DNA from 2 places in the Paenibacillus chungangensis genome. Region 2 is predicted to be linked to the other one. Evidence: a T-box and tRNA genes for the amino acid it is inferred to sense, from the RefSeq annotation. Region 2 holds a T-box; the other holds one or more tRNA genes.
The links. A T-box is a leader RNA that pairs with one kind of tRNA and senses whether it is charged. The one in region 2 lies ahead of leuS (leucine--tRNA ligase), so its partner is inferred to be a tRNA-Leu.
Positions count from the first base shown of each region.

Region 1: it has a tRNA-Leu gene. The T-box ahead of leuS (leucine--tRNA ligase) is inferred to sense a tRNA for this amino acid. The anticodon was not compared.

Region 1 is NZ_JBHTJZ010000072.1:29,978-46,119, forward strand. It holds gene ACFQ2I_RS22835 (YqhG family protein) at 1-553, shown strand, start outside; gene ACFQ2I_RS22840 (hypothetical protein) at 666-1,565, shown strand; gene ACFQ2I_RS22845 (YqzE family protein) at 1,550-1,735, opposite strand; gene ACFQ2I_RS22850 (N-acetylmuramoyl-L-alanine amidase family protein) at 1,881-2,618, shown strand; gene ACFQ2I_RS22855 (divergent polysaccharide deacetylase family protein) at 2,583-3,407, opposite strand; tRNA gene ACFQ2I_RS22860 (tRNA-Leu) at 3,617-3,703, shown strand; gene ACFQ2I_RS22865 (PH domain-containing protein) at 3,821-4,441, opposite strand; tRNA gene ACFQ2I_RS22870 (tRNA-Leu) at 4,598-4,684, shown strand; partial or broken gene ACFQ2I_RS22875 (TFIIB-type zinc ribbon-containing protein) at 5,204-5,347, opposite strand; gene ACFQ2I_RS22880 (hypothetical protein) at 5,375-5,608, opposite strand; gene ACFQ2I_RS22885 (hypothetical protein) at 5,705-6,025, opposite strand; gene ACFQ2I_RS22890 (xanthine phosphoribosyltransferase) at 6,108-6,677, opposite strand; gene ACFQ2I_RS22895 (hypothetical protein) at 6,821-7,531, shown strand; gene ACFQ2I_RS22900 (YkvI family membrane protein) at 7,725-8,771, shown strand; gene ACFQ2I_RS22905 (AAA family ATPase) at 8,737-11,982, opposite strand; gene ACFQ2I_RS22910 (metallophosphoesterase family protein) at 12,036-13,325, opposite strand; gene ACFQ2I_RS22915 (glycosyltransferase family 4 protein) at 13,322-14,470, opposite strand; gene ACFQ2I_RS22920 (GGDEF domain-containing protein) at 14,674-15,846, shown strand; gene ACFQ2I_RS22925 (GyrI-like domain-containing protein) at 15,919-16,142, opposite strand, start outside.
Region 2 is NZ_JBHTJZ010000005.1:398,674-414,815, forward strand. It holds gene cimA (citramalate synthase) at 1-1,003, opposite strand, end outside; gene ACFQ2I_RS04230 (DNA polymerase IV) at 1,204-2,490, shown strand; gene ACFQ2I_RS04235 (ferredoxin) at 2,563-2,805, shown strand; gene ACFQ2I_RS04240 (L,D-transpeptidase) at 3,001-4,401, shown strand; gene ACFQ2I_RS04245 (hypothetical protein) at 4,435-4,578, shown strand; gene ACFQ2I_RS04250 (quinone-dependent dihydroorotate dehydrogenase) at 4,792-5,889, shown strand; gene ACFQ2I_RS04255 (GTP pyrophosphokinase) at 5,907-6,704, shown strand; gene ACFQ2I_RS04260 (pseudouridine synthase) at 6,754-7,500, shown strand; gene ACFQ2I_RS04265 (DEAD/DEAH box helicase) at 7,572-9,026, opposite strand; gene ACFQ2I_RS04270 (CynX/NimT family MFS transporter) at 9,215-10,456, shown strand; T-box leader at 10,933-11,171, shown strand; gene leuS (leucine--tRNA ligase) at 11,232-13,670, shown strand; gene comER (late competence protein ComER) at 13,715-14,554, opposite strand; gene ACFQ2I_RS04285 (ComEA family DNA-binding protein) at 14,673-15,188, shown strand; gene ACFQ2I_RS04290 (homocysteine synthase) at 15,259-16,142, shown strand, end outside.

The DNA.
Region 1 (16,142 bases), on a different contig from region 2:
CCAGGCAGCACGCTCCGGAGGCAGCTACGTTTACTTATTCCAGGAACCCGACAAGCGAAGCGGACATCCCCTCCAGTCCACACCCTACACAGCATGGCTAGGGGTCAATATACGGGTAGAGTTCGCTTGCGACCGGAAGCGCGAGGAGATACACAGCTTCGGCGTATCTCTTGTGACGGGACATTGCGTCGAAGGCTTCCATGACCGCCTGCAAGCGTGTAAGCTAACGATGAAGCTGCCATCCAACATTCATATTGCCAAAAACGGTATTTCGTATAATCGGGCATTGGCGATTGTAGAGCAGACGCTGGAACGGAAGCTTCGCTCCTATGATTACAGCTGGGCGGAAGATGCCACTACCCGACTGAAAGACGAGCTGCAGCGCATCAGCGATTATTATGAACCGTTAGTAGAGCATGCGACAGAGGAGAATAAAGAAGCTATTCGCAATCAATACCGACAAAGAGAGGCAGAGATCAGATGGCAATTCGAGCCCCGGGTGACGGCATCTGCCATTAACTGCGGCATATTTCATCTGCCGGGCATTCATTAAGCCCATTAGACGGATTGCGCCAAAAAAAGGCCGCTCTTTGTCGGCATTTCCGCGACACGTTGCAACAACCTTCTTCCGCGTGCTGCATTACACTAATGGGGAGGTGATTGAAATGGCCAAGCCATGGATAAGATTGACAGCGGCAGGGATGCTGGCTGCTATGCTGTTATTGGCCTTCCAGCAGCCTGCATCCACATTCGGCTCGAGAAGCGGACAAGATGTTACTTCTCTGGAAGAGCGCGCGAGGACATGGGTGGATAGGCTTGCGGATAGCGGCACAGCATATGAGAATTGGCGTGAGTCTTCAATGCAAATAACGCCGCTTGGCCCTGGAACGCATAGCTGGCTTGTCGTGCTTACGAAGGATGAAGAAACTGTCGGCTACATGATCATTCATGCCGTTCCGGAAGGAGGATATGAACTGGGCGAGTACGGGTATGGCCCCTATCATCCCTTCCATGCCGCTTCCTTGCTGCTTATAGAGCAATATACAGGGCAGTCTCTGCCCAACGACATAGTCCAACCCTTATACATTCATCCGTTCCTTGCCTTATGGCAATGGAAGCTAGACAAGGAACCATTGTATGCCGATCCTGTGCATGGCGGTCTTCTGCCCATAACGAAGAAAGATGTAAAGAAGGCAACCGAGCTGGAATTAGACATGCCAATAAGACATGGGGTAACAAACCCTCATGCCTCATTGGCATCTCAGTTGGATTTGCCTTCTTTCCAGCCTTATGATCGGATGCCATGGCTGACCGAAGCGCCTATTCCATTGGAATCCGATGGCAGCTCTCTCCTTCAAGCCTTGCAAAACAAAAAACTGGAAGTCAGATACACAGCCGAACTGTATAGTGAATCGGTTCAATACGTTTGGTCTGTTATCGGATATGATTTATGGGAAGATCAAGTGCTCTATATCAAGCTTTACTCCGATCAGGAAGTGGAATTGGTCAGAATTATACCCTTCTATTCCCTTTCTAAAATCGGGCAATTTTATTCTTCATCATGATTTTTGCTCTTCCACCATAACAGCATACCGACCGGTCCCCAGCCGAACCATCTCGTCAGCCAAGGCTCTTTCGTCGCCTTGGCTGACGCTTTGGCTTGCTTGCGCTGTTCATGGGGAGTCTCTATGAATTGCACGAATTGTTCCGTCAAATATTTCACCAGGTCTCCCATCGCGCTCCTCCTCCTTCGCCTTCGACGCTTTACCACTATCATTCCCTCTTCGGACGTCAATTAATCATGTATGAGCAGCTGTCAAATAAGCCACGCTAAAGATTACAGCTTCTCCAATTTAATTCAACGTTCGGAGGCATCTATAATGTCAATTCAATTCATAAACAGACTGTTGATCGGTTTCACGACAGCCGGTTTACTCATCATGAACATGTACACGGCATCGGCTAGCACATATTCCGGTACGGTCGCGGTGAAAGAGGAACCGAAGGTAGCCGCAGAGCAGCAATGGACGCTGCCTCATCCGGTCATCCTGATCGACGTCGGTCACGGCGGAATAGATGGCGGCACTTCGCAAGGCGATATACGGGAGAAGGACATTAATCTTGCAATCGCACGAAAGCTGTATGTCCTCCTGCGCAGCGAAGGCATTCCGGCCGCCATGAATCGAACCGGAGACTATGCTCTAAGCGATGACAATCGTTGGCATCATAGCCGTTCAAGACATTTTAAAGACTTAACGCAACGGCGGCAGCTGTCGGAGGAGATGGACAGCCGACTGTTCATCAGCTTGCATGTCAACTGGGGACGGAACCGCTCTGTTCGCGGTCCCGTCGTACTTCATCAGCCTACGGGAGAGAGCGCGCTGCTAGCCTTCTGTCTGCAGAATGCGCTCAACAGGCAGCAGAATGCGAACAAGCTTCCTATAACAGGAGGTACATTCTACTTGTTGAATAAGGTCGAGCAACCCGCCGTCATTGTTGAGATGGGCTTCATAAGCAATCCTGTCGACGTCAATATGCTCACAAGTTCCGCCGGTCAACTCCAGATAGCCAAGGCGATCGTCTCAGGAATCAGACAGTATCAATGGGTTGCCCAATAACGTCTGCACCATATCGGAAAGCTTGACGAATTGCGCATCGAAGCGGGGAATCGACTGTTTCAGCACGACTGCCGTTTTTTTCCCGGGTGGCCCTACATGTCCGATGGATATGCAATTGGGCTTCGTATGCAGAAGCTTACTCAATTGCGATACTTGCTTCGCGATATGCTGCTCCGTGTAGACATCGTCCAGGAAGAGGTCATTGGACAGCAGAGGCACACCGAGCTCCTCCGCTATTTTCGGCACGACTGTCTTGGAAGTCGTTCTGCTATCCAGGAAGAATAAGCCTCGCTCTTTGCATACCGTCAATATGATCCGCATCATCCGCTCGTCCGCCGTTACTTTGGAACCCATATGATTATTCATCCCGGTGGCATGAGGCACATTCGCTATTGCCTCCTCCACCCGCTTGCGGACTTCTTCGTCGCTCAGATCTGTCGTCAATGCTCCGGGACCGAGCCAGCTCTTCTTCCCCTTATTGGGCTCCATAGGCATATGTACGATGACATCGTGTCCCAGCCTGTGCGCCTCTTCGGCATCCTGCTTCGTCGTAGGCATGAAAGGCATAACTGCTACGGTGATATGGACAGGCAGCTTCAGCATCTCCTCTGTTCCGTTCATGCCATTCCCGAAGTCGTCAATGACAACGGCGACTGTTCGAGGACGCTCATCCTTCTCCGCCAGCATAGGGCCAGCATTCGTTGTTCCTGCGAACAGACATGCGATTACCATCTGTAGCGCCAATACGACTATGATGTACCTCTTCTTCTTTCCTATCCACATATTCATAATATGATCATCACATCCCGCCATTCATTATTTCTAGCAACACATCCAGAATCGTGCCACATCGTTTATCATTCCCGCCGCTTACCTATTTATGAAGTTGATTTCATTTTGGCTCTATCTTCGTCAAATTGGCGGAAAATTTAAACTTTAAAGAAGTGATTGACGCTATCCTATGGGCCGTGCTAATATAAAATTCGTCACTTCAATATGCGGTCGTGGCGGAATTGGCAGACGCGCTAGATTCAGGTTCTAGTGTCAGCAATGACGTGGAGGTTCGAGTCCTCTCGACCGCACCAACTTACAGAACGATCGGCTCCAGATTTGCCTTAAGGCAGCTCTGGAGCTTTTTTCATGCATAGAGAAGCCACTTCCCTCGGAAGTGGCTTCGTTCATTTCTATAAAGGGCAGAATACCTATTGATTAATAAACTTCTCGAACACGTCGCCGAAATCCTTCACATGATATTCCGCATACTTCGATTTCATCCATTCATAGCTGGAGGCATTGATTATATTGAACTGCTCGGCGAGATTTACGCTTCCGCCGACGGATGATTGATTTTCTACAATCCCTTTTGCCATCTCCAGACTTACTTTGGAGAAGTGATGCATCTCTGCGTTATGTGATTTGATATCCGATATTTTCAGAAGCGCCTTGTACAGATCCTTCACTTGCTCTATCTGATTTTTGTCTACGTCGATTGAGAAGCTTGTACTGCCAATAACGAATTTGATTTCCACATCCAGATCGACGCGTCCTGCCGTCTCCAAGTAGACGTTGGAGATATCGTTCCTACCGTAGCTATAACGCTTCAGCACACGCTTGCTGCTGACTGCGCTCTCGCCGTCAAGATGAATGAGAGCCAGATTCGTGAAGCAATATTCGTCTTTTTTGGATTTAATAATGAAGTAAATGCGTTCGCCTTCCTCGTGCAGCACATAATCGTCTGAATCGACTTTGTCGAAATCCTTTCGGTCGATTACTTTGCCAATGTCGCTCAAGCCAAGCGCATCGGATGCGATTTTTTTAAACAATACGGTCACCTTCTCTCCCATTATTTGCTTCCAGTGTCTAGTATATCAATAATGGTTCCAATACGGCAATCGACCAATTGCTTGGTAATCATAACAATAAGCTTGACTCCCTTAATAATAATGTGGTATATTATTTCTCGTACGATAAATTAACATGCGGTCGTGGCGGAATTGGCAGACGCGCTAGATTCAGGTTCTAGTGTCAGCAATGACGTGGAGGTTCGAGTCCTCTCGACCGCACCATACTTTTCAATTAACCCTTCAGAATGAAGGTTTTTTTATTTGTCGATCTCGGCAAGAACGGAACGAGACGAGCGATATTATATGATTTCAACAGAAAACAGAAAAAACGTTCTCAGGAGAAATGTCATCTCATGAGAACGTTTTTTTCTTCTAGTCGAACAAATCGCCAAAAACGTCGAGCACCGTTTTCTTCTTCTTATACGGACGGCCATATTTATCGTAACCATACTTGCTATGTCCATGTCCATATCCGTAGCCTTGTTGTTGGCCATATTGTCCCGAGCTCGGGTAACCGCTTTGAGACGGAGGAGAATTCTGATAACCAGGCGCTCCCGCAGCTCCTCCGAAGCCGCCCTGCGGCTGCTGATTGTACTGTCCGCCATATCCGCCGGAAGACGGATAATGGCCAGCTGCCGGCGGTTGCGGCGCACCGGCAGGCGGTGCCGGTCGAGAAGACTGGTCGCCCATACCGCCAGTTGGGCCTTCATGCATTTGCTGCTCCATACGTTCATATTCCTGCCGCACTTCATGAACACCTTGCAGCAGCTTCTCCAGCTCGCCGCGATCCAGCCACACGCCCTTGCAATCGGGACATACATCAATCAGCACGTTATCCTTCTCCACTTCTCTCATCCGCACATCGTTACATACCGGACACTTCATTCCTACTCACTCCTTCATATTGATGCATCATGACGACGGGAACAATCCGTCAGGAAGCACTCTATCCTGTGCTGCAGACATATAATAATAAGAACGGCTCAGCTTGACGACTCTGCGGCTCGGTTTGCGTAGTATAACTGTGGCATTGTCCCATGCTACGACAATACCGAAGACATCGTTAGCCTCTATATCGTCTCGTACGACTCTAATTTTCTCGCCGCTCTGTCGGTAAGCATCCAGTTGCTGCTCGGATACTGCCATCTTCCCTACCTCCAATATGTACAACCTTTATGAAGAGGGGTCTCAATGAAGAATATGCTGTTCATTGAGACCCCTTGTATTGCTCATTGGCGCATGTTAGCCGACATGTTCTCTGGAATCATTCTTCTCGAACCACTCGTCCAATACACGCGAAGACATGACACGCTTTGCAATATAATGGCTTTGCTTGTCGGTGAACTGCTTCTTCCATTCAACGGATAGCTCATCGCAAAGCTTCACAATGGTAAGCAGCTCAGACCAAGCTACGTATCTTTTGTACCAAAAAAACTGAGGATGCTCCACCATATAGGGATACAAATCATCAAATTCCGTATGCTTGCAGTCCAGCGCTCGCTCGAAATGAGTTTTGGCATCGGCAAGTTTTCCAATCAAAAAATCCGCAGACATCGTTCCCATTGTTCCTGCCTCCCCTCAATCACTTCATTACCATTATATGCGATATTGCTCCTTCGGGAAAGGGAAGTTACTCTGGTACTTCTTACTTGAACGTAATTTCCCCATTATCCAGAGAAGCGATTTGCACAAGAGACTCCACTCTTATGCCCTGTTCGCGCAATAGCTTGCCCCCTGCCTGGAACGCCTTCTCCACGACGATACCTATTCCCGCCAGCGTTGCGCCTGAACGCTCGATAATTCGAATTAATCCGCGCGCAGCGTCGCCATTGGCGATAATATCGTCTATGAACAGAATACGATCTTCTTTTGATAAAAACGGCTTGGATATCATAATATCGGTTACTATACCCTTCGTGAAAGAAGGAACCCTTTCACAATAAACATCAGGATCCGCGATGAGTGTTTTTTTGCGTCTGGCGAATACGAGTGGCACTCCCAGCACGTATGCAGTCGTGAACGCTGCCGGTATGCCCGACGATTCTACGGTGACAACTTTGGTAATTCCGTCTTCCGCATATCTATTGGCGAACTCATGACCCATTTCCATCGTAAGCGCTGGATCAACCTGTTGGTTAATAATCGCATCCATACGCAATACATCATTTGAAAGCACGGACGATTGTTCCATTATACGCTGCTTTAATTTTTCCATCCTACATGACCTCCGCCAAAATGCCTTTTCGTTACATATTAATGAAAACCATCATATATTTCAACATCTCTTTCTGAAAAAAAGCAACCTTATCCGCTCTTGTTGCGTTTAATTGTATAGAACATCATAATGGAGGCAATAGGATGAAGAGAATAAAGGGAAACAGAAGCACCCGCATGACGCAATGGGTTGCCGCGTCCACTCTGGCCATACTGTTGTCGGGCTGTCAAATGACGGAACAAGCGAACATTAACAATCATAATAATAATGCCAATGTCAAGGACGAGCAGCGGGACACAACAAAAAATGGCCCCCAAAATACATATTTGAATGATTCCACCTTCGTCGCGAATGCGGGAAATAATAAGGAGCAAGCCATTGAACCGAAGAGTGCCCTGGAAGCCTCTTCCGCCAAGAACGGCAGTGCCAGTCTGGAGGAATCCAGAGAGGATGAAAAGCAAGACAGTTGGAGCTCGGAGCTGCCCAGGCTGCATGGCATCTCCATCGGAGACAGTAGTGAAACGATCGTCGATCAGTACGGACAGGAGAAGGACAGCTATAAGCTGGAGGAGAAATCAGGGAGCCTTCATATACTGGAATACGATGGCTTCTCTGTCGGCTTCGACGATAAACAGTTCGTGCAATTCGTAGAAGTATACGACAGCAGCATCCAACCGGGACTTATGGACGTGAAGGTGGGGGATAAATCGGAGAAGGTGCTGGAACAGCTAGGCCAACCAGACAAGCATACCGACTATCAGCTTGCTTATGAGGGTAGGGGTGCCATGCTTAAGCTGGACATTGACCCCAAAAACAATGAAGTCGTATCCATGAAACTGTTCAGGATAAGCTAATTAATCCATGCCATATTTTACTGGCTGCCAGGCAGTCTGTCGAGAATTTTTTCTCTGCAGACTGTCTTTTTCTTGTTTTGAAAGTACTCTTATGTCGGAATTGTTAGCTTCGATTTGTGTTTTTTAGTCATGCCTCCATATGCTTGTACATACCTTCTATATAGAAGCCCAGTTCGAACGGAGGAAGCAAGCTATGGAGAAGCGGACATGGAAAGTATTGCAGATAGCCTCGACGTATATGGGGACGATCGTTGGCGCAGGCTTTGCAACGGGACAAGAAATTTTACAGTTTTTCACGCGATTCGGTTATTGGGCCTCCTTGACAATCACGCTGTCCACCTTCCTATTCATATGGCTAGGCAGCAAAATGATGATCATTGCCAGCGAAATAAGGGCAAAATCCTATGAAGATTTGAACATTGCCCTGTTCGGCGTCCGTTACGGTACGATCATCAGCTATTTCATGCTTGTCATCCTGCTTGGCGTCACGGCGGTCATGCTGGCCGGAGCCGGCACAATATTTTATGAGCATTGGGATATCCCTTACCAGATCGGGTTATTGCTTACCATTGCGGCCAGCTTCCTGCTGCTGCGAAAAGGAATGAAGGCAATTCTTGCCGTCAATGCAATTGTCGTTCCCGTGATGCTCCTGTTCACCGTCATCGTCATGATTGACACCTACCAGCGACCAGGCTCGGGCAGATTTCTTACATTGGCCACAGACCATTCCCCGTGGGCCGCATGGGCGTCGCCATTCCTTTATACTGCCTTCAACTTATCGCTGGCACAGGCGGTATTGGTACCGCTAGGGGCGAAAATAAAAGATCGTAAAACGATTGCGCTAGGTTCCTGGGTCGGAGGAATAGGGATCGGATTCATGCTGCTGGCCGGTCATATTGCGTTATCTCTCCATATGCCCGGCATTCAGCAATATTCTATTCCGATGGGCGGCATTGCAAAGCAATTGGGCTACTCTATTCAGTTCATCTATGTCTTCCTGATCTTCTCGGAAATCTTCACGACGCTGCTTGCCGATATATACGGCTTAACGCTGCAGCTGCAGGAGAGATTGAAGCTGTCACGGCAATGGATTACATTCAGCATTCTCGTTATCTGCTACTGCGCCAGCCAGATCGGATTCGGGCCGCTGCTGTCCACCTTGTATCCCTTGTTCGGTCTTATCAGTATGGGATGGCTTATCCTTATCATTCGCAAGCGAATAACGCATCTCCGCTCCTGATCGCCTGCCGCTCCACTAACCGCGCTCCCTTACACACGCTCAGCCACTCCTCCCGCACATGCTCATGGCATGTGAACAATATAATCTGCCTGTCCGCCGACATGCCGCCCAGAAGCTTCGCCGCCGCCCTTAACCTGTCACGATCGAAGTTGACGAAGGGATCGTCCAGCAGCAGCGGCAAGGGACCATGCTTCGCACTCTCCTGAAGCAGCGCCAGCCTCATCGCCAGATAGAGCTGCTCAGCCGTTCCTCTGCTGAGTGCATCGCTCGGCGTCTCTCTCAGGTCTTCGCCGACGAGTATTAACCCGCTGCCATCCGGAGGAAGCGCAACCGTGTCATATCTTCCTTCCGTCAGCTCTGCTATATAGCGGGAGGCGCGCCTGAGAACGGACGGCTGCCGCTCTTGCTCGTAGATAGACTTGGTTCCTTCAATGAGAGCAATGCCGAGCGACAATACGGCGTATCGTTCCGCATCCGCGTCCAACCTCGCTTGCGACATGCTAAGGCGAGCCTGCAGTTCTCTGCGATCTGCCAATCCGAGCCCATGAATCTCTTGCTGCAACCGCCCGCTTGCTTCATGCTGCGCCTTCTCCTCCATCTGGAGTGCTACCAATCTTAGGCGCGCAGCCTCTCGCAGCTCCGCTAACGATTCCTCATCATGCTGAAGCCATAGCTGGTGAAGCTCCTCGTAGCGCTGCTCGGACATGCCGGCAGTCAGCTCCAGCTTAAGAGCGCGATACTCCTCATCAAGCTGCCGCAAGCGCTGCTGCTGCTCCAGAAGAACGGCATAAGCCTCTTCGCTGTCTACAGCCGAACGAGTCAATATCACTTCCTTCGCGGCACGAAGTTCGTCTTTGCGCGCATCCAGAGCCAACAACTCCATACGCAACCGTTGCTCCTCCCCTTGCCAGACTTCCGCTTGCTTCCAGGCCTCTCTATGCGCTCCAATCTCGCTCTCCAACATGCGAAGCGCCACAATCCAATCCGTATCGAGCAGCTTCATAGCTTCCCTCGACATCGAGCATAACCGTTCCGCCTCTTCCCTGAATACGCTCATTTCCTCGTCAGCCTGGGCCAGCTTCGCTTCCAATCGGTCATATTGACGCAGCTGCTGCATGGCACGTTCTGCCAGTTCGAAAGCTTCCAGCGCAGCTGACGGGGTAAGTGACGTCGGCAGGCTGTGATCGGCGAGCCAGCGCTGCCACTCCGTGCCGACCCTCTCTCTCTTCGTCTGCAGCGCCTGGAGCTCCTCCTGACGTCCGGACAGCGCTCTTCGGATGCGTGTCAGGCGCGCTTCCAGTTCTTCACAGCGCCCTTGCTGCAATTGATGCTCCTGAAGCGCCTCCAGGCGCACCTGAACCGCGTTCTGCAGCACAGTCCGCATGCGAGAGATCGCGTCGAGACGACCAGACGACCACTCCAGCCCGGCGGATAAAGTCTCGGAGTCACGAACGATAGCCTCTAGCGCGAGATCAAGTCTGTCTCGCGCAGCGGATCGTCTTCCGCTGCGACTCCCCTCCCGGCCGGAGGAGACGGAAGGGGCAGAAGAACGTCTTCTTCCGCGTCCCGACGGTCGAACTTGTCGCACCAACAAGACCAGGGCAATCACGCCGGCAATGATTGCGGCGAGCGTCATCCATTGCCCTCCCAAGCCGGCTGCGGATGACACCGCCGCCCCGACCGCCGCTGCAGACGCTGTAGTCGCTGTCCACATCGGCAGCGACAGCTTCCCGGGAACACCTTGTCCATGCTCCCCAGCATCGCTCTTCAGACTCCCGCTCCTTACTTCATCCAGTTCGTATTCCCGCAGTGCCTCTTCCAACCTCTGCCAAGCGCGGCGAAGCTGCTCTTCGTTCAACGGCAGCAGATGTGCCTCGCCTTCAATCGTCGCTTCGCATCGCTCCTTCGCTCGGTTCAATAGACGGGTTGCCTGCTCCAGCCCTTGTTCTGCTTCAATAGCTTGTCCGCTAAGCGACCTTGCTTCAGCGCCAAGTCGTTCTTCCTCCAACTGCATGCTGTGCTGCCACTCTCTATGCGTACGCACGTTATCCCGATCGCCGATGGATACGTGCAGCTCGCGAAGCTGGCGTTCCGTCCACTCTGGCGAGATGCCCAGCATGAGCGATCCAATCGTCTCGTCCAGCCCCTGCAACTCCGCCTGCCATTCCGCCCTGTGGATGCGCAGCATCGACATTCGTTCCGCGCCCAACAGCAGAGCAGCAGCTTCTTCTTCAACCGCAATCAGCCTCTCGTCAATGGTTAAGCCGCTGCGCTTATGCTGCAGCCACTCCGCTTCGCGCTCCAGACGGAATGCCGCTTCACTGAGATCATTCCACGCATTCTGCAGCTCCTTCCAGCTGCCTGCCGCGCCCTCGGGCAATCGTTCAGCCTCTGCCAACCGTTCCCGCTCCTCCTCCAGCCGCCGACATGCCAGCCATAACGAATGGCCGCCGCATGCGCTGACAGTCAGCTTATGCTCGCGTTCGGCAGATGGTATTGCGGTTTTGAGCTCCTCCAGTCTCGTAAGCACACGCAGCCTCTCGCTTGTCAGCTCGTTATAACGGTCTATGGCGTTGCCGCCGGTACGTATCTCTGCGCGAAGCTGCTCCAGCTGACGCACCTCGGCAGTCATTCGCTGCGTCGTACCGCGGGGCTTGAACAGCTGCTCACGTTCCCCTTGCAGTCGTTTTAGCCCCGCTTCGATCTCGTTGCCGCCGCCCCAACCGGCTTGATACAGGTATTGGCCAAGCTCCTTACCGGACAATGCATGCACATTTTGCAGCTCAGTCAGCGTAATTGCGAATAAGTGTCGGTAGAGCCGCTCATTCACACCGCCAAGATACATTCGTTCCCATTCCTGCTGGTTGCCTGTCCAGTTTCTTTGAGTAGCTGCTACTCCCTCCTTCGGACTGCTGACGCATCGGACGTATGGCAATCCGCTTCTCTTGTCACTATACCGCTCCACGACGAATTCGGCTCCGTCCGCATCACGGAACCGCAGCCTGCCGCCGTGTCGTCCGCCAAGCAGCGGCTCATGCCAGTCCGGGCGCGAGCGACGCGGGAATCCGTACAGCATCGTCTGAATAAAGTGGTATAACGTGCTCTTCCCGGCTTCATTAGGCCCGTACACAACGACGACAGCGCCATCCATAGCCAACGATTGTCCGTTAATCGATCCGAACCCGTCTACATCAACTGACACTATCCTCATCCGTATCCTCCCGTCTCATCCGCAGCTGCAACCTCTCTTCTTCGGATTCCGCTTCATTCACGCCCGGCTCCCGTATTGCGCACGATATGTCCCACCGCAAGTCTGATTGCCTGCTCCAGCCATTCCCTGGAAGGATTGTTCCACTTGCCGCGCTGCAGATGACCAAGCTTGGGATGTGCGGCGATTCCGCCCAGTGCTTGGCTTGTGAACGACTGCCATGCGGCTTCGTCACTCTGTAGTCTTCCGGCTAAGCGAAGCAACTCCCCCACGAAGCTCTCTTCTTCTTCTAACGCCGGCCAATCCAGGGACTCGCAGGTATGCTGCTCCAGCTCATACACGAAGATCCAAGAAGTCATATCTTCCGTCGCAAGCTCCGCTTGCAGTGCTTCAAGCATGTCGGCGACGACGGCGACATCAGCAAGCTTGCTGTGGAGCGGTCCTTCTCCCGTCAGCTTCAATCTCATCATCACGGGTCGACCTTCTTCCCGTGAAGCCAGCTCGTACGATACTTCGAGCAGCTTCTCCAGCAGCTCGCTCTCACTGGGAATACCTGCAATCGATACCGTCCCCTGGATCCAACGGACTGCATCCAGTGGGCGGAAACTTAACTGTACGTCGTCCGTTCGGCATACATCTACAATATAACAGCCTCTCGCACCTGTCTCACGGGGATGACGTCCTTGCACATTGCCGGGGTATACGACATGCGGATATTGATGCAGAATGGCCCGCGTATGAATATGGCCCAGTGCCCAATAATGGAAGCCGGCCGCTGTCAATTCCCGCAGCGTGCATGGCGCGTAGGCGTCATGAGACGGATCGCCGCCCACATTCGCATGGAGCAACGCAATGTGGAACGGCGCCTCCGCAGAAGGTCGATAGGAAGAAGCGATATTGTCCGTAACCGTCCGCTTTCCGTAAGATTGTCCATATATGTAAGCAGCCAGCTCACCGCTTCGGCGGTAAGCCGGCTTGCTGCTCATAGCTTCAGGGCCAAATATGTGTACCGATTCCGGCAACTTCAGCTTCGCTCGCTGACCGCTCATATGATCATGATTGCCATGGATGGCATATACGGCAATGCCATGTTCATGCAGCTTACTCCATTCCCTCGCCAGCGCAAGCTGCGCCCTAAGTGAGCTGTCGGCCTCGTCGTACAGGTCGCCCGCCACGACCACGAAATCGACCTCTTCCCGAATAGCTAGCTCCGTCAATGCCCGAAGCGCTGCGAAGGTGGATTCCTGAAGCGCCTCGCGAACGGCAGCAGGAGCCTTGGACAATCCTCGGAAGGGACTGTCCAGGTGAATATCTGCGGCGTGTAGAAATCGGAACGGAACGTTCACGTTGTCGGCTCCTCCGATTCTACAGGCTTGTACGCGCAATATTCCTTCTTCAGCTGCGTAATGACGCGACGAAGCGAATAATCCTTCTTCGCCTTGTTCCAGGCGTCACGTGCCAGATTATAGCGATATTGCGGATCGCTCACGACCTTCTCCAGCGCCGTCGCCAGCTCGACAGGATCCTCCGGCGGCACGAGCAGTCCATTGACGCCGTCATCAATCTGCTCTGCTATGCCGCCTACATTGCTGCCGACAAGCGCAAGCCAGCATAAAGCCGCTTCCGCAAATACTGAGCCGAACGCCTCCGCGCGAGATGGCAGCACAAAAATATCGAAAAACGGCATGAATTCCTCCGGATGAAGCATATAGCCGTAAAATATGATGTCATCGTACAAGCCTAGCTCCTTGGCGAGTGTCTCCAGTTCTTCCCGTATAGGACCGTCTCCGATAATATGAAGTACGAAGGCATGGCCCCGCCTCTTCAGATCCGCGCAGGCGTGCAGCAAAATGTCCAGTCCCTTAGCCGGAACAAGCCGGCATACGGTAATCAGCTGTGGCACAGCGTTGTCATGAGCGATTGGCTTAAAGCGCTTCTCGTCGAATCCGTTGGGAATGACGCCGATATCCTGCGGTCGCTCCACATATTGACCCAGGTAGGAACGAAAGGATTCCGACACGGTCAGCAATCGGTCGGCCCTCTGTTCCAGCTCGCGGTAAATCGCCGCCAAGAACCGGTGTTCCGGTCCGCCCTCCATTATTTTCCCATTCAGCACAAGCTCCCGCTCGTAGCTGGAATGAATGGTGACAATAAGCGGCGTCTCCGGGAACAGCTGCTTCATCACCAGCGCTGCAATGGGGTGGTGCGCATGAATAATATCGTACTTCTTCTTTATCCGAAGCGCCGTCCACCAGGCATAATCCCGATAAGTCTGCATATATTTGTCCACGATGCGGTTGCCCGCAAACTTTGTATGATCGAAAGTGTGGAACATAACCTCGCCTTGGCCCTTGCCGCGCACACGCTTCGGCAACGAGAACAGCTCCATCTCCCAGCCCAGCTTCATGAATCGTTCCTGTATATAGGGCACCATAGACGAGACGCCGCCCGGCTGCTCCGGAGGAAAAAACATGGCTTGCAATACGTTCATCTATTCCAACTCCTGTTCATGAAAAACCTTAATCCAGGCAACTGTACATAATTACATACTGTTGCTCTTAAAAATATGCACGCATTAAGCCGATGAAAGAATAGTAAAGTGCTTTCCCTTTCTCTTCTACTCCGTTATAATATAATAGAACGTATGTTTCTGTAAAGACACATCTCCAAATCTGACTTGATGGTGGTTGAATAATGACTTTCATGCAATGGTTGACCGGGCCTCACGCCCAGCTGTTTTCTTCTTCATCGGTAATCGTCGTGCTCGCGCTCATGCTCTTCATGTCTATTAAATTATATGTAAGCTACCGCAGCAAAGGTACATACCGCTTGCTGATTGCCGGCATTCTGCTTATGATGGCAAGACAAGCGCTTCTGCTGCTGCTTGCGTTCCCCGGTTGGTCGCTGCTTCCATGGGTGCATATCGCGTCTACATTAATGGCTATCCTTATATTCATCGTCATCAACTTCGTGTTCATGAAGCTATATACGATTCGTTCCCTGCAGTTGAAGACGACACCGTTCATCCTGATGGTAACAGCCGCGCTGGTGCTGACAGTCGTACAGCAAGCCATCACGCCGCTGTCCGATATGAAGCCGACCGATGCCGGACATTACGTCTTCCCCCTACTGGACTTCTACAGCATTGTCATTACGGTGATGATAATGCTCAGTACGCGAAGCGCCTACATGAGCCCGAAGTATTATGCGAGCCTGCTCGTCTACTTCTGTCTGGAGCTTGCCAGAGCCGCAGATCATTATGTGTTCCACAGCTCCCAGGCGTGGCTGCTGCTGTTAGTATTGCTGCTGCCAATCGTGTATACGGGTATTCTGTTCATGCTGCTGTTCGAGTGGGTCATTGAGCGGCTCATCTCCACCTATCAGACCTCTATCATGGACGGGCTGACCGGCTTATACAACCGGCGCCACTTCAGTGCCAAGTCGGAGCAATTGAAGGCGAGGAAGCCCGTGGCAGTCATCTTCTGCGATATCGACAACTTCAAGCGACTGAATGATACACAAGGACATCACAAGGCCGACGGTGTATTGAAGCAAGTGGCTGAGATTATACGGGAGGAATCGAGCGGCATCGGACATGCAGGCCGCTACGGGGGCGAGGAGCTACTGGCCTGCATAAGCACCGATCGCGTCAAGCCCGACATCGTAGCGGAATCGATACGCCGCCGGATCGAAGAAGAGACGATTGTCACAGTGAGCGTCGGTTATAGTACATCCAAGGACAGCAAGGAGTTACACGAGCTGATCAAGCAATCTGATGCGGCAATGTATTACTCCAAGACCAATGGAAAAAATCGGGTAACCGCCTATCGCTCCATGCCGGCATCCGCCAAAGCGGCTACGACATGATACCAATCTCTCCTTACAGCAGCAAGGGACTTCGCGCATCGCGCTGAAGTCCCTTCTTGTATAATGGTTACATTAATCTATGATGGGAATAAGAAGCTCTACCGGCTCTTCTTCGAAATGCTGTTCATCCATATAGAATAGCTCAAGCGATACCGCATTCTCCCGCTTCACAAGACCTTGCTCGTTCATCCAAGCATGAAGCTGTTCGTAGCCTTCTCCGATTCGCTTATTGGAACATGCGGCCATCGCGTATCGATGCGGGGGAATACTGATCTGAACCATTCCCGGCGGTGTTT
Region 2 (16,142 bases):
GTCCCGCGAGCTCAGAGACAAGAATTCGTTGCTTATTGCCCACCAGCTCCGGCTGCACATGTTCGTATGTCTTTGCATCCTTCATAATCGCCGATACGTGGATGCCGCCTTTGTGCGCGAATGCGGCGTTGCCTACATACGCTTGGCCTACCGGCATATGCACATTGGCGATCTCACTAACGTACCGCGCTGTCGACGTCAAGGTGCCAAGCTGTTCCTCCGGAAGACAGCTGTAGTTCATTTTCAACTGGAGGTTGGGGATGATGGAGCACAGATTGGCATTGCCGCAGCGTTCGCCATAGCCATTGATCGTCCCCTGAACTTGCCTTGCGCCAGCCTCTACCGCGGCAAGCGTATTGGCGACAGCGAGCTCGCAGTCGTTATGGGTATGGATGCCGATCGGAGTGTCCAGCTCGGCTCTAACTCTGCCCACGATCTCGCGAATCTCGCCGGGCAGCGTGCCGCCGTTCGTATCGCACAGCACGAGCCAATCGGCTCCCGCTTCCGCCGCTTTACGCAATGCCGCGAGCGCGTAATCCGGATTGTGCTTATATCCGTCGAAGAAGTGCTCGGCATCGTACATCGCTTCCATTCCTTTCATTTTAAGGAAAGCGAACGAGTCGTGGATCATTGCCAGATTCTCCTCCAACGTCGTCTGCAATGCGGTGTGCACATGAAAGTCCCACGCTTTGCCGACAAGCGTAGCGGCGGGTACGCCGGATTCTACGATACGGAGCAAGCTGGCATCTTGTTCGGCGATGCTGTTCTTGCGGCGCGTACTGCCGAATGCAGTCAGCTTGGCGCTCAGGTTGAACGCTTTCACCCGCTGGAAGAATTCGATATCTTTGCCGTTGCTGCCGGGATTGCCGCCCTCGATATAGTGCACACCCAGCGCATCCAGCTTTAGGGCAATTTTTAATTTGTCGTCTGCGGACAAGCTGATGCCTTCCCCTTGCGTACCGTCGCGCAGCGTCGTATCAAATATGCTGATAGTTGATGACATTCCTGTAGACGCCTCCTTCAGTAAAGACCTTAACAAATCATAATTAACGATTATAACACTTTATTCGTGTAAAGTAGAGAGGCAAGTTCAAATTTTATTAATTATGAGATAGCGGTACATTGACTTGGCATAGTGCACATACTATGCTGAATATAATGTAGACAAGCTGCATGGGTAGCACGCTTGAAGGAGGGCTGTCGATGTCTGATGTGGATGCGCATTACCCGGCGCGCGGCAGAGTAATCATCCATCTGGATATGAACGCTTTCTACTGTTCCGTACACGAAGCGGAGCAGCCGGAATATTATAGAGAGATCCCGACAGCCGTATCCGGCAGCGTAGAGATGCGTAAAGGAATTATCGTGACTTGCTCATATGCGGCAAGAGCACGCGGCGTCAAGACAGGCATGAATGTGGCGCAAGCGATGCGGATCTGCCCAGAGCTTGTACTGATCAAGCCGGACTTCGAGCTTTATCGCAAGTATTCGAGAGGATTCCTGTCCATTGCCCGGCAGTTCACTCCCATGGTGGAGCAGGTGTCCATTGACGAGTGTTACCTTGATATTACCGGCTCGAAGCTGTTCGGCACGCCGCTGGACATTGCGAAGAAGCTGCAATACCGCATTGCTTCGGAGTGGTCCCTTCCTTGTTCGATCGGGCTTGCGCCCAACAAGCTGCTGGCGAAGATGGCTTCGGACATGATGAAGCCGAACGGGCTGACCGTCCTGCGCTTGCGGGATGTGCCTTCCCTTCTGTGGGATAAGCCATGCGGATTCCTGTTCGGAATAGGCGGCAAAACAGAGAAGAAGCTGCTTAGCCTGAACATTGAAACGATCGGAGAGCTGGCGGCTACGAATGAAGCGATCCTGAACAAGCACTTCGGAGTATTGGGCTCGTGGATGAAGTCGGCGGCGCACGGCATCGACCACTCTCCAGTCAATCCGATCCGCGAGAAGAATAAGTCAATCGGCCATACGACCACGCTGCCTCAGGACTTGACGGAGAAAGAGGATATCTACAGGGTGCTGCTCAATCTCTCGGACCAGACGGGTCGCAGGCTGCGTCGACAGAAGCTGGTGGCGGCCACCGTGCAGATTACGATTCGTAGGCCGGACATGTCGACGATAACGAGGTCTCATACGCTGCGAGTGCCTACCGACGACACCGGTGTTATATACCATGAATCCAAGCGTCTATACAATCGGCATTGGAAGCAGGGGGAGCCTATCCGCTTGCTCGGCGTAGCGCTTCAGAATTTGACATCTGCTGAAGAGACGGCGCTGCAGCTGGATTTGTTCCATTATGAGGAACAGCCGCGCAAGGAGGCACTGACAAGGACAATGGACGCGCTGCGCGATCGTTTCGGCGAGGATGCCGTCCTGACGGCGGGAATGCTGGGAGATGATCCCTCTGCCTTAATCAGGAACAAACGAATTCGCGGGACGTCCTTGCAAAGAGACGATACTTTGTTATATATTGATGAGTGAAGGTTTTCAGGTTAATTGGGATCAGCTGGAAGTTGTAGCGGTTGATTCTGTTACGATAAGGAGGGGAAATGAATGGCTAAATATACATGGGTGGAGAAAGACACTTGTATCGCTTGCGGCGCATGCGGAGCAACGGCGCCAGATATTTACGATTACGATGACGAAGGAATCGCGGAAGTCATCTATGATGGCGATGAGAACCATGGCAATACAGAGATACCGGAAGATATGTATGACGATATGCAGGATGCATGCGACGGATGCCCGACGGATTCCATCAAGATTGCCGACGAGCCGTTTAACGCACCGGGCTAATAATAATCATTACGACAAATAATAAGCTTTTCTCCAAGCAGGCGGAGAGGAGCTTTTTTTGTTGATCATTTTTTAGTGGGCTTGTTTGCTGTGAATTGTGCGGCATAGGCCTTAAGTCTCATTGAAGAAACGGTTTTTTTTCCGATATATTCCTTAAAGTGCGTGTTTAAAGCAGAGGAAGCGGAGGGGAACCGGATGAAGAAGCCGGACGACATCCTGTATTTGAAGCAGTTCGTCAAGCAGCATCCTGACAACAAAATGGGGTGGTACTTGCTCGGCAAGCATTACAGGGAAGCGGGAAAAGACGGGAAGGCCAATTACTGCTTTATCCAGGCAGGCGATATATACGACGCATATGAGCAGGAGAGTCATCCGCTGGCCCATTCCGAGCAGCAGCTTGAAGAGCTGAAGCGATGGGACCGTACGCAGAAGAAGAGAAAATTGTGGCGTCGAACCGCGTTGGCCGCGGCGATCCTGTTAATCGTTACACTGCTTATTCCTTACAATCAGTTCGGAAGGAAAGATACTCAGCCGGACAATCAGCAGCCTGCGGCGACGACGACAGCGGCTGCCAGATTGGCTGTTGGCGTCATATTTATTCCACAAGCCCACTTCCAGCCTGTCGGTTATGCGATGGAGAAGTTGATGGAAGCGGGCGGCGGAGCGCCGCGGCTTACGTTGGCTGCATCCCTTGGCGAGGAAGGGGGAATGATGCAGTGGATTAGCAGGGCGAGGCTCTATATGACGGCAGACAGGTCGCAAGGCGGCAATCCGCTAGAGTTGAAGCTGCTCGATCGTGAAGCGTGCTTGTGCGAGCCTTGGGACAGGAGTCGGGCGGAAGAAGTGCTCAAGGATTGGAAGAAGCGGCAAGAGACGCACTGGGTGCTTGGCAGCGGCATCATGCAGTATAAGCGAATATATGGCAAGTGGCCGGAAAGCTTGAACGATCTTATTCGGCCGTACCCCAACAATATTTTGTCCGGTGAAGGGGATGGCATGGGAGAGAGCTTTAGCGGCTTGTTAGAAGTCATCAAGAAGAAGGCGGCTTTAAGAGAGAAGGATTCGCAAGACAGCGGAGAAGGGAAGGTTAAGGCGGGAGCGGCCGATCTGGTGCGGACGGTCAGCTCGAATGGACTGTATGACGAGGCTTGGGATAAGCCACTCGAAGTTATTGTCGATACCGATAGTTATCAGTTGGCCGTTGTGCAGAACAATATAGTCATTCGTAGCTACACGGTAGGACTTGGCGGAGACAAGACGCCGGAAGGCGACTTCTATATAAGTGAAAAAGTAAGAAATCCGAAGGGAAGTCAGGAAGGTATGTTCGGGACGAGAGGTATGACCTTGTCGGGATCGCTGTACGCGATTCATGGAACTAATGAACCGGATAGTATCGGCAAGGACGAATCGCTGGGCTGTATCCGAATGAGAGACACCGATGTTGAGGAGTTATATGATCTGGTTCCTCTGGGAACCCGTGTAACGATCAAGGGAGGGAAGCTTCCGTTCGGACCGAAGCAGCCGGAGAACAATTTCTCACTCGTACCGAAGCAAGATGAAAGCAATCCCTCCAAGGTGTATCAATGGCTAACCTGAGAGACTTAAGATGTGAATATAAGGAGAAGAGAGATGGCAACTACGATGACTCCAGCGATGGAGCCGATCCATATTAGCGCCTTCTTGTTTATTTCTTCATTCTCCTTCGGTTTTAATGTTGCCGGTTTGCGTTTCGGAGCGCTCAATTGGGATCAACCTTTCTTTAAAATAATATAAACATGCAAACATGCCTATATTGTAATCGTTTTACTTCGTAGTCGCAACCAAACGCCCTTGTGAGAGGTTGATGTATGGACCGATTCTCGCAAGGGTTGTTTGTCATGGAAGCTGACATGAACACGCCTTTTTAGAAGCGATAGCCCTTTTCTTTTTGCGTCAAAAGGGATAAACTGATCGATAGAGCATAATAGTCAGAACGGAGTGAAGTCGTTGTTATACGAAAAGCTGCTTAAACCTTATTTTTTTAAATTGGATCCCGAAAAAGCGCATCACCTCGTCATCGATGGGCTGGCTACAGCAAGCAGAGTACCGGGGGCGCTCGGGGTTATGAATGCTATGTACGGCGTGAATGCCAATCCCCAATTGTCTACGGAGCTGTTCGGCATCCATTTTCCCCATCCTGTCGGACTGGCAGCGGGACTGGACAAGAATGGGAAAGCGACTGACGGATTCTCCAGCATTGGGTTCGGCTTCATGGAGGTCGGTACGGTGACGCCGAAGGGGCAGCCAGGCAATGAGACGCCCAGATTGTTCAGGCTTCCGCCCGATGGGGCGCTGATTAATCGGATGGGCTTTAATAATGAAGGTGCCGCGGCAATGGCGGATTCGCTGAAGAGACGGAACATTCATCGCATTCCTATTGCCGTCAATATCGGTAAAAACAAGGATACCCCGAATGACGAAGCGCATAAGGACTATCAGTCGTGCATTCAGTCGCTTTATGATTCCGGGGACTTCTTCGTGATCAATATCAGCTCGCCCAATACCCAGGGACTGCGAGACTTGCAACATGGCGAAGAGCTTCGCAAGCTTCTGGACATCGTGAATGAGGAGGTCAGACAGCAGGCTGCGAAGCGTAACGGCGCACCGAAGCCCGTATTGGTAAAGATTGCTCCGGACATGTCTGAAGCGGAGCTGGAGCAGACGGTTGCAACGATTATGTCAAGCGGTGTATCCGGCATCATTGCCACGAATACAACGTTGTCGCGGGATGGACTGGTGCATGTCAACAAGTCCGAGACCGGAGGATTGTCGGGCATTCCGCTGAAGGAGCGCTCAACGGAAGTGATACGCACGGTATATAAGCTGACGGGAGGCAAGCTGCCTATTATTGGTTCCGGAGGCATCTTTACAGCGCAGGACGCATACGATAAAATTCGCGCGGGTGCTTCGCTCGTGGAAGTATACACGGCATTAATCTATAAAGGACCAGGCCTGCTTCGCGAGCTGACGAGCGGGTTATCGGAATGTTTGAGAAGGGACGGCTACAGCCATATTGCGGAAGCAGTGGGTGTTGATCATAGATAGATACAGGAGGCGGCCGGATGGACGGAAGAGACTGGAGTTTATTTTTACAGCCTTACGAACAAGCGGTTGAGGAATTAAAGGTTAAATTTAAAACGATGCGTGTTGAGCTTAAGTTGCGGGAAGCGTATGCGCCAATCGAATTCGTTACTGGCCGTGTGAAGCGTGTATCCAGCATATTGGACAAAGCGAAGCGGCTGGGTGTTGCGTCCGATCAGTTAGAGACGGGAATAGAAGATATTGCCGGTATCCGCATAATGTGTCAATTCGTTGACGATATTCATAGAGTGGCGGAATTAATTCGAAGCAGGCGGGACTTGAAGCTTGTCTACGAGAAGGACTACATTACCAACTATAAAGATAGCGGCTATCGCAGTTACCATATCATCGTAGAATATCCCGTGCAGACGGCTTTAGGGTATAAAAAAGTGCTGGCTGAAATTCAAATCAGGACGCTTGCCATGAATTTTTGGGCAACGATCGAGCATTCCTTGAACTATAAGTACAAGGAACGCTTGCCGGAGGATGTAAGGGATCGACTGAAGAAGGCTGCGGAGGCCGCATCTCTGCTGGATAATGAAATGACGCGAATTCGCCAGGAAATATTGGACGCCCAGACCGACTTCGAAGAGAGGTCCAATATTGTCTCGCGAGTGCTGGGAGGCATACAGAATCTGTATTTCTATCATCGGGTCCGCGAAGCCGCTCAATATCAGATGAAGTTTAATGAACTATTCGAAGGGGAGGATTATCAAGGCTTGAACGAGTTGTATGCCAGCATTCAACAATCCATCACGAAAGCGAAAAAAGGGGTCTAGCTTTTTTGCGGGGATACAGAACTATTGCAGAATGGAGACGATTAACAGCATGGCGGATCGGTTGCGGCTTGACAAGCTGCTGGCTAATATGGGCTATGGGACGCGCAGCGAGATCAAGAGGGCGGTAAAACTGGGCAAGGTAACAGTTGACGGAATTGTGGCGAGGGATAGCGGGCAAATGATTGAGCCAGAGAAGCAAAGCGTCCAATATGAGGGAGAAACGGTCGTGTATCGCGACGTGATCTACATAATGATGAATAAGCCGCCTGGCGTTATTTCGGCTACGGAAGACGCTCGCGAGAGAACGGTCGTTGATTTGCTGAAGCCGGAGGACAAATTGCTGAAGCCTTTCCCGGTAGGTCGGCTGGACAAGGATACGGTGGGTCTGCTGTTGCTTACGAATGACGGAGCATTGGCGCATGATCTATTGTCCCCGAAGAAACATGTTGCCAAGACGTATGAAGCATTGGTGCTTGGTCAAGTTGGCGAAAGCGATATTCAGGCTTTCGCAAAAGGCGTTATGCTGGATGACGGCTATATGACGATGCCAGGGGAACTTGTCATCATAGAGCATCCAGAGTGGCAAGGGAAAGCGTGCTCATTCATACGACTAACCATTAGAGAGGGAAAGTTCCATCAGGTTAAGCGGATGTTTGAGTCAGTGGGGAAACGGGTACTTACATTGAAACGTGTAAGTATGGGATCGCTTATGCTTGATCACGCCTTGGAAGAGGGGCGCTACCGGGAGTTGACCCCGGATGAGTTGTCGCAATTGAAAGGAAATCGCCAGAGCTAATGCTCTGGCGATTTTGGTGTATGGATAGAGTTACACAGCAAAGTCCTCGTTACGATGATTATAAGAGTCGGTTACGGCCTTCTGCCGCTTCCTTTCCCGCTTCTTCCGATTGCTCTTCCTCCGGAACGTCCTCCGGAGCGCCCTCCGGAGCGTCCTTCGGAGGTGTTGGAACGGCCGCCAGATCTACCGCCGGATTTGCTCCGAGAGCGATCTCCGGTTGGCCGATCGGATGATTCCCAAGGGTTTTGGCTAGTTCGATTGTTCTTCAGGCGGTTCGTATTGTTGCTTTCTGATCGAGCGGCTTGCGCGCCCCCGCTTCTTCCGCCTTTGCCGCGCGCCCGTTTAGAAGATTGTTCTGAAGAGGGAAGAGCAGAAGCGTTATTGGATTTGCCGCCCGTAAGCAAGGTCCCGTCCCGGTCGATCGTTTTACGATCGATGCCGGATTTAATGCCTTTCTCGATGGAAGCAAGCTTGGAGCTGTCGTACGGTGTTGCTAGCGTGACTGCTACGCCCTGTTGTCCTGCGCGCCCCGTTCTTCCTATTCTGTGTATATAGATCTCCGCATCCTGCGGCACGTCATAATTGTATACATGCGTGACGCCTTCCACATCTAGGCCCCGAGCTGCGACATCTGTTGCCACTAACATTTGAAGCTTGGCTTCACGGAATCGCTTCATAACCTGCTCACGCTTGGCTTGCGTTAAATCGCCATGCAACTCATCACTTTGAAATCCTTGCTCTTGTAAAGCTTCATTGAGCTTTTTCGCCCGGATTTTAGTTCTGCAGAAAATAACCGCAAGGTAAGGCTGATGTAATTGAAGCAGCTCGACAAGCGCGCGTTGCTTGCCGCGATCAGTCGTCTCTACAATCATTTGTTTAATATTATCGAGCGTAACATTTGTACTTTTGATTTGCACATCGGCGGGATTGTTCATATATTCGCCGGCAAGCTTTCGAATCGCTCCAGGCATGGTGGCCGAGAACAGCATCGTTTGCCGTGCGCGAGGCGTACTGGCTATTATGCTTTCCACTTCAGGAAGAAATCCCATGTGAAGCATTTGGTCCGCTTCATCTAGCACGAGCATAGACAGCTTGCCGAGATTAACCGTACCACGGGTAAGATGATCGATCAGTCTACCTGGTGTAGCGACGACGATGTGAGGAGTATGCTTAAGCTTGCGAATTTGAGCTTCCACATCCTGACCGCCGTATGCAGCCAGCACCCGCACGCTGTACGCGGGAGCGAGCTTTTTCAACTCTGTTGTAATTTGCAGGGCCAGTTCGCGAGTGGGCGTTAAAATGAGCCCTTGTACTTGATCTTTGTTCACATTTATATGTTGGAGCATAGGTAGTGCGAAAGCGAGTGTTTTTCCGGTGCCGGTCTGAGCTTGGGCAATGACGTCCTGGTTTTTAAGCAAGAGGGGAATGGTTTCTTTCTGAACGGGAGTGGGTGCGCTTATTCCTTGTTGTATCAGTATTTCCGTAAGCTCAGGCTGGATACCTAGAGCGCTGAACGCAGTTGACATATTATCGAATTCCTCATTTCATCTCATCTTATGAAGCTTAGTATAACAGTTAAGGACGAGGAGTGCATCTTCAAGTTCCATATGATATGCTTATAGCCGGCATCCTTCGATAACAATAGGGATACGAAGTGATGAACATACGCGAGGTCGTTTTTTTACATGAATCGGAAGGTGGATTATTGACAAATATGAGCAGCAGAGATCAGTCCGACATATCGAACACACCTGTTGATTATCAGTCTCGAGATATTGATTTAAAGGGAGTTTGGCTTTTGGTTGGCGGCATCATTTTACTGTCCATTGTGTTGCGTGCGCCAATTACTATAGTGGGGCCCATTGTGGAGCAAATACAGAATGACTTGGGTCTTTCTGGTGCAGCGATGGGGTTGCTAACGACTTTGCCTCTGCTTGCATTTGGCTTGTTTTCTCCTTTCGCACCGACCGCCGCTGCGAAATACGGTTTGGAACGGACGCTGTTATTTGCTACGATCTTATTGACACTGGCCATCATTGTTCGCTCATTAGCAGGATCGGCAGCATTATTTATTGGTACAGTATTGATCGGAGCGGGAATTGCTTTTGCGAATGTACTTTTACCCAGTCTTGTGAAGCGGGATTTTCCGGAACGCATTGGCTTGATGACGGGGATATATACAGTTGCCATGAATTTAGGAGCCGCAGTCGGTTCGGGTTTTAGCTATCCTTTGACGGTCGGATTTGGCATTAGCTGGGCAGGAACGCTTGCTTCATGCGCAGTTATCGCTCTTGCGGCAACTATCGTATGGGTGCAGTTGACGAAGAGTTCCAGACGCCGAACCGTGGATACAATATCTATTGCAGGATCACGAAGCAACGGAAGAGGGCGTGTATGGGGATCGACACTGGCTTGGATGGTATCTCTATTTCTGGCACTGCAATCCTTTTGCTTTTATGTCAATGTCACATGGATACCGACGATTCTGGCGGACAAAGGGCTTAGCCATACCAGTGCGGGCTGGATGCTGTCCCTTATGCAGGTCATCAGCATGGGATCGACATTCATTGTGCCGATAGTGGCAGGAAAACAGAAGAGCCAGCGGGGACTTGCGCTGCTGATGGCAGCGATGTTTGTAGCAGGCTATGTTGGTTTGTTAGTAGGAAGTGCGGGGTTCGTCATTCCAGTGATGATATTGCTTGGATTGGGAGTCGGCGGCGGATTTGGACTTGCCGTTATGTTCTTTGCATTACGGGCAAGTACGAGCGAGATTTCCGCCAAGCTATCTGGAATGGCGCAATCCGTCGGTTATTTGCTTGCGGCAACGGGACCTTTTTTGTTCGGTTATTTGCATGACCGGACGGGCAGCTGGACATGGCCGCTAATCGTCATCATAATCGTGTCGATCGCTTACGGGATCGTTGGCCTTTGGGCTGGCGCGGACAAAAAAATATAAGATTCGAGAATTGAAGGGAGAGTGCGCGTATTCGTAAAAGCAAGCAAAGGCTAATAATCATAATCAGCGTATTATCCATCCTAACAGGATTACTTTATTGGAATGATTGGTTGTTTAACTTTGACTTTCTTGGGCCGGAAGCTGGCTCCGAGCGTTCTGTCGTCAAGGTCTGGGGCTGGAATTGTTCCGGAATTGGCGCATTGCTTATGCTTACTTTATGGCTTCGTAGTAAAATGAATCTAAAGTCCAACGATGGTTTATTGATTTTATTTCTGCTGCTTATGTTTATCGTTCAGCTTATCCCGGCCAGTATTTGGCTTGTACTTCTGTTTTCTGAATGGACCTGGATGGGAGGGGCCGTGCATACTATCCTACTGCTCCTTATTATCAGAGTGTTCATAATGGGAGGAAGCGGCGTCAAAACTTGACACTTTCAATTGTTAGCTTATATAATCGATAGTAATTGTTTTTTTATAGAATATGCATTGATGAGGAATAGTACGCGTATGTTCAAGGCTTTAGAGAGCCGGCGGATGGTGGAAGCCGGACCTTGATGACGGGGAAGCTCGCCTCGGAGCAGCGTGTGAAGCCGTCTTCTCAAGACGGGGCAAGCGCGTCGCATGGCCTGCGATATAGGCTTGAAGTGAGCATAGGGCAAAGCATGCCCCATGCTAACTAGGGTGGTACCACGGGAGAATAACCTCTCGTCCCTAGCGTTGAACCGCTGGGGACGGGAGGTTTTTTGTTTTGTATGCACAATGAGGAGGTTGGAAGTATGGGTCAAGAGAGTCAGCGTCATGGTTACAATCCTTTAGCGATTGAACCAAAGTGGCAAACCTATTGGGATGAGAACAAATCCTTCAAAACGTCGGAGGAGTCCGGCAAGCCAAAGTTCTATGCGCTTGATATGTTCCCGTATCCATCCGGAGCCGGATTGCATGTCGGTCATCCGGAAGGCTATACGGCTACAGATATCCTATCGCGCTATAAGCGAATGAAAGGTTATAACGTTCTGCATCCAATGGGCTGGGATGCGTTCGGATTGCCCGCAGAGCAGCATGCACTGGATACCGGTCAGCATCCGCGCGACATCACATTCAAGAACATCGATAATTTCAGAAGACAAATCAAATCGCTGGGCTTCTCTTATGATTGGGATCGCGAATTCAGCACGACGGATCCTGATTACTACAAGTGGACGCAGTGGATATTCATCCAGCTATACAAGCGCGGGCTGGCATATGTCGCTGAAGTTCCCGTCAATTGGTGTCCTGCGCTGGGTACAGTGCTGGCCAATGAAGAGGTTATTGACGGCAAGAGCGAGCGTGGCGGACACCCTGTCATCCGCAAGCCGATGCGGCAATGGATGCTGAAGATTACGGAGTATGCGGAAAGACTGCTGGAGGATCTGGAGGAACTGGATTGGTCCGAGAGCATCAAGGATATGCAGCGCAACTGGATCGGGAAATCCACAGGTGCTGAAGTGACGTTCCCGATCGACGGTCATGATGCTTCGCTAGTCGTATTCACGACACGTCCGGATACGCTGTTCGGTGCCACCTACTGTGTACTGGCTCCCGAGCATGAGCTGGTAGCAAGCATTACAACGGCTGAGCAGAGGGCTGCTGTGGAAGCCTATCAGGAAGCGGCTGCGCGCAAGAGCGATCTGGAGCGTACTGATCTAGCGAAGGACAAGACAGGTGTATTCACAGGGGCATATGCCATTAACCCTGTGAGCGGAGCCCGAACGCCGATATGGATCGCAGACTATGTATTAGCTGGTTACGGTACAGGCGCGATTATGTCCGTTCCGGGACATGATACGCGAGACTGGGAATTCGCCAAGCAATTCGACCTGCCTATCATTGAAGTTGTGCAGGGTGGAGATATTGATAAGGAAGCTTATACGGGAGACGGTGTTCATATCAATTCAGAATTCCTGAACGGGTTGAACAATGAAGAAGCGATCGCTCGCATGATTCAGCACCTGGAGGAGACGGACAAAGGCAAATCGAAAATCACTTATCGCCTGCGCGATTGGTTGTTCAGCCGGCAGCGTTACTGGGGCGAGCCGATTCCGGTGTTGCATCTTGAAGACGGCTCGATGAAGACGGTGCCTGAAGATCAACTGCCGCTTATTCTTCCTGATGTCGATGCGATTAAACCATCTGGAACAGGGGAATCGCCGCTTGCGAATGTGACGGATTGGGTGAACACGATCGATCCTGAGACAGGAATGAAGGCACGTCGAGAGACGAACACCATGCCTCAGTGGGCCGGCAGCTGCTGGTATTACTTGCGTTTCATTGATCCCAAGAACGATAAGGAAATATGCTCGCCGGAGAAGCAGGAGGAATGGCTGCCGGTAGACCTGTATATCGGAGGCGCCGAGCATGCTGTATTGCATCTGTTGTACGCGAGATTCTGGCATAAAGTTCTATACGATATCGGTGTCGTCAATACGAAGGAGCCGTTCCACAAGCTGGTGAACCAAGGCATGATTCTGGGCACGAACAATGAGAAAATGTCCAAATCCCGCGGCAATGTCATTAATCCCGATGATATTGTGAATGAATTCGGCGCAGATACGCTTCGTATGTATGAAATGTTCATGGGGCCGCTGGAGGCGACGAAACCTTGGAATGAGAACGGGGTAGAAGGATCATACCGATTCTTGGCTCGTGTATGGCGATTGTTCGTGAATGAGGATGGCAGCCTGAACGAGCGGATCGGCGGCGAAGAAGCAAGTGAAACATTCATGCGTACATGGCATCGTTCCATTAAGAAGATTACGGACGATTACGATCATCTTCGGTTTAACACGGTCATCAGCCAATTGATGATTTTCGTGAATGATGCTTATAAAGCCGAGAAGCTTCCGCAGCAAGCTATGGAGAACTTCGTGCAGATGCTTTCCCCGATTGCTCCGCACATCGCTGAAGAACTGTGGGAAAAGCTTGGACACAATGAAAGCATCACCTATGCGCAATGGCCTGCTTACGATGAAGCCTGGACAATCGATCAACAAGTTGAAATCGTCGTGCAAGTGAATGGAAAGATTGTTGAGCGCACATCTATTCCTGCTGATATGAATGAAGCGGATACGGAAGCGATGGTTAAAGAGCTGGACAAAGTTCAGGATTTGATAAACGGAAAAACGGTGCGTAAAGTCATCGTCGTGAAAGGCAAGCTGGTAAATATCGTTGCAAACTAAATAAAAGCAACCCGAAGAGGTGGGCGGCTTTAGCTGAAGAACAGCTATTGTCCGTTCACCTCTTCGCCGCAAAAAGCATTGGAAACTTTCACTAAGTCATCCTTATACTTGGTATGCGTCGTCCGAATGAGATGATTAAAGATGCCTTCCGTCTCTTGGCGCAACATATAAAGCGCTTTGGCCGTTATTCCTCCTGGAACCGCAACTCTCTGCTGGATTTGCTCGAGTGTCATGCCTCCTTCCGTTAACAGGAGACCTGTACCATGCAGCATGTTGATTGCCACTTGCAGCGCGCCATCGCGCGGTATGCCCGTCTCTTCGACTGCAGCGTCCACGAATTGCTGAAGCAGAAAAGCGAAGAAAGCAGGACCGCAGCTTGAAAGGTCGGATACGATACGCGTGTAGCTTTCCTCAATGCGGATAGGCTCGCTAATGAAAGAAAACAGTTGTTCAAGGTCTGACTTGTCTTGTTCGGTCATGCTGTCGCCATACATGCACAGCGTAGCTCCGCTTCGAACCATATTCGTTATGCTGGGGATGATTTTTGCGACTTTGCAATTCAGCTCTCTTTCCAGATGCGACAGGAGCACGGGACTCGTAATGGATACGACGATACTGTCGGAATGAACGCTGCTTTGAATATCCTGCACGACCTGCTTGAACTCATGCGGTTTGATGCACAGAAATATATAATCCATGTTCAAAGCGGCTTCAGCATTGCTGTAGGCTACGTTCATGCCGGGATAGCGGTCGGCTAATGCCTCTGCCTTGGCGATCGTTCGGTTGCTGATTGTTATCTCGGAAGGTGAGAGCGCATCCGAAGAAATAAAGGCTTCTATTAATAAGCTACCCATGCTGCCCGTTCCAATAAAACCAACATTCATGCTAAGCCCTCCTATATCGGCAATTCCATTTGTAGTGCTTTTTTATCCTATTCTGCAAGACTTGTTCCATATGTCTAAAACCACTGATGAAGATGATCGAACAAGGAGGTATGAAAAAATGAGCCGAGCCGAAAAAAGCGGATCAAGCGCCAAACTCCTTATTGCGGCGTGCGTGACGGGAGCGATCCTTCTTATAGCGGCTGCTTACATGGAACGCAAGCCAACTGCTGAGGAGTGGATTCCTCTGAACGATGCGGTTGCCGATGCGCTGAAGCAATTGCAGCAGCAGGAATCTGGGAATATTGAAGGAAAGGAAGGTGGTGCGACACAAAATGGAGGGAGGGATGCGAGCGAACTGCGGGACGAGTCAGTTAAACGAAGCGAACAGATCACTGACAAGCCGAGGGATGTCGAGGAAGCGGGGCAGGTTCAGAGTGGCCTGCTGAATATCAATAAGGCTTCCGTGCTAGAGCTGCAAGAGCTGAAGGGAATCGGACCAACCAAAGCGAGAGCGATTGTTGACGATAGAGAACTTAACGGACCGTTCCAATCCACAGAAGACTTGATGAGAGTGAAGGGGATTGGCGAGAGATTATACGCTGGAGTGAAAGAAAGCGTTGTCGCATTACCGTGAATATGAGAGAATGAAAACAAGCGTCCAACTATAGGGAGAGCTAATTGTCAATTTTAGGAGGAGTAAGAAGATGTCAGAGAGAAAATACTCGTTGGAAACATTATCCGTGCACGCAGGACAGGAGATTGATCCTACTACGATGTCTCGTGCAGTCCCCATCTACCAAACTACGTCTTATGGCTTTAAAGATACCGATCATGCGGCAAATTTGTTCGGGTTGTCGGAATTCGGCAATATTTATACGCGTATCATGAATCCGACAACAGATGTCTTCGAGAAGCGTGTGGCTGAATTGGAAGGCGGTGCTGGCGCCCTTGCCGTCGCCTCCGGTCAAGCTGCCATTACATACTCTATACTCAATATCGCAGGTGCAGGAGACGAGATCGTCTCGGCCACAAGTCTGTATGGCGGAACGTACAACCTGTTCTCCACTACATTGCCTAAGCTGGGCATTCATGTGAAATTCGTCGATCCATCCGATCCGGCTAACTTCCGCGCTGCCATCACGGAAAAGACAAAAGCGGTATACGCGGAAACCATCGGCAACCCCAAAGGCGATGTGATTGACTTGGAAGCCGTAGCGTCGATCGCGCATGAGCACGGCATCCCATTCATTGTCGACAATACGTTCCCGAGTCCTTACCTTTGCCGTCCCATTGAACATGGCGCCGACATTGTTGTTCACTCCGCCACCAAGTTCATCGGCGGACACGGCACTTCCATCGGAGGCATTATCGTGGATAGCGGCAAGTTCGACTGGAAGGCCAGCGGCAAGTTCTCCGGCTTGACCGAGCCGGATCCAAGCTACAATGGCGTTGTTTATACGGATGCAGTGGGACCTATCGCTTACATAATCAAGGCTCGTGTTCAACTGCTCAGAGACATGGGGGCCGCTTTGTCTCCGTTCAACTCGTTCATGCTGCTGCAAGGGCTGGAGACGCTACATCTGCGTAT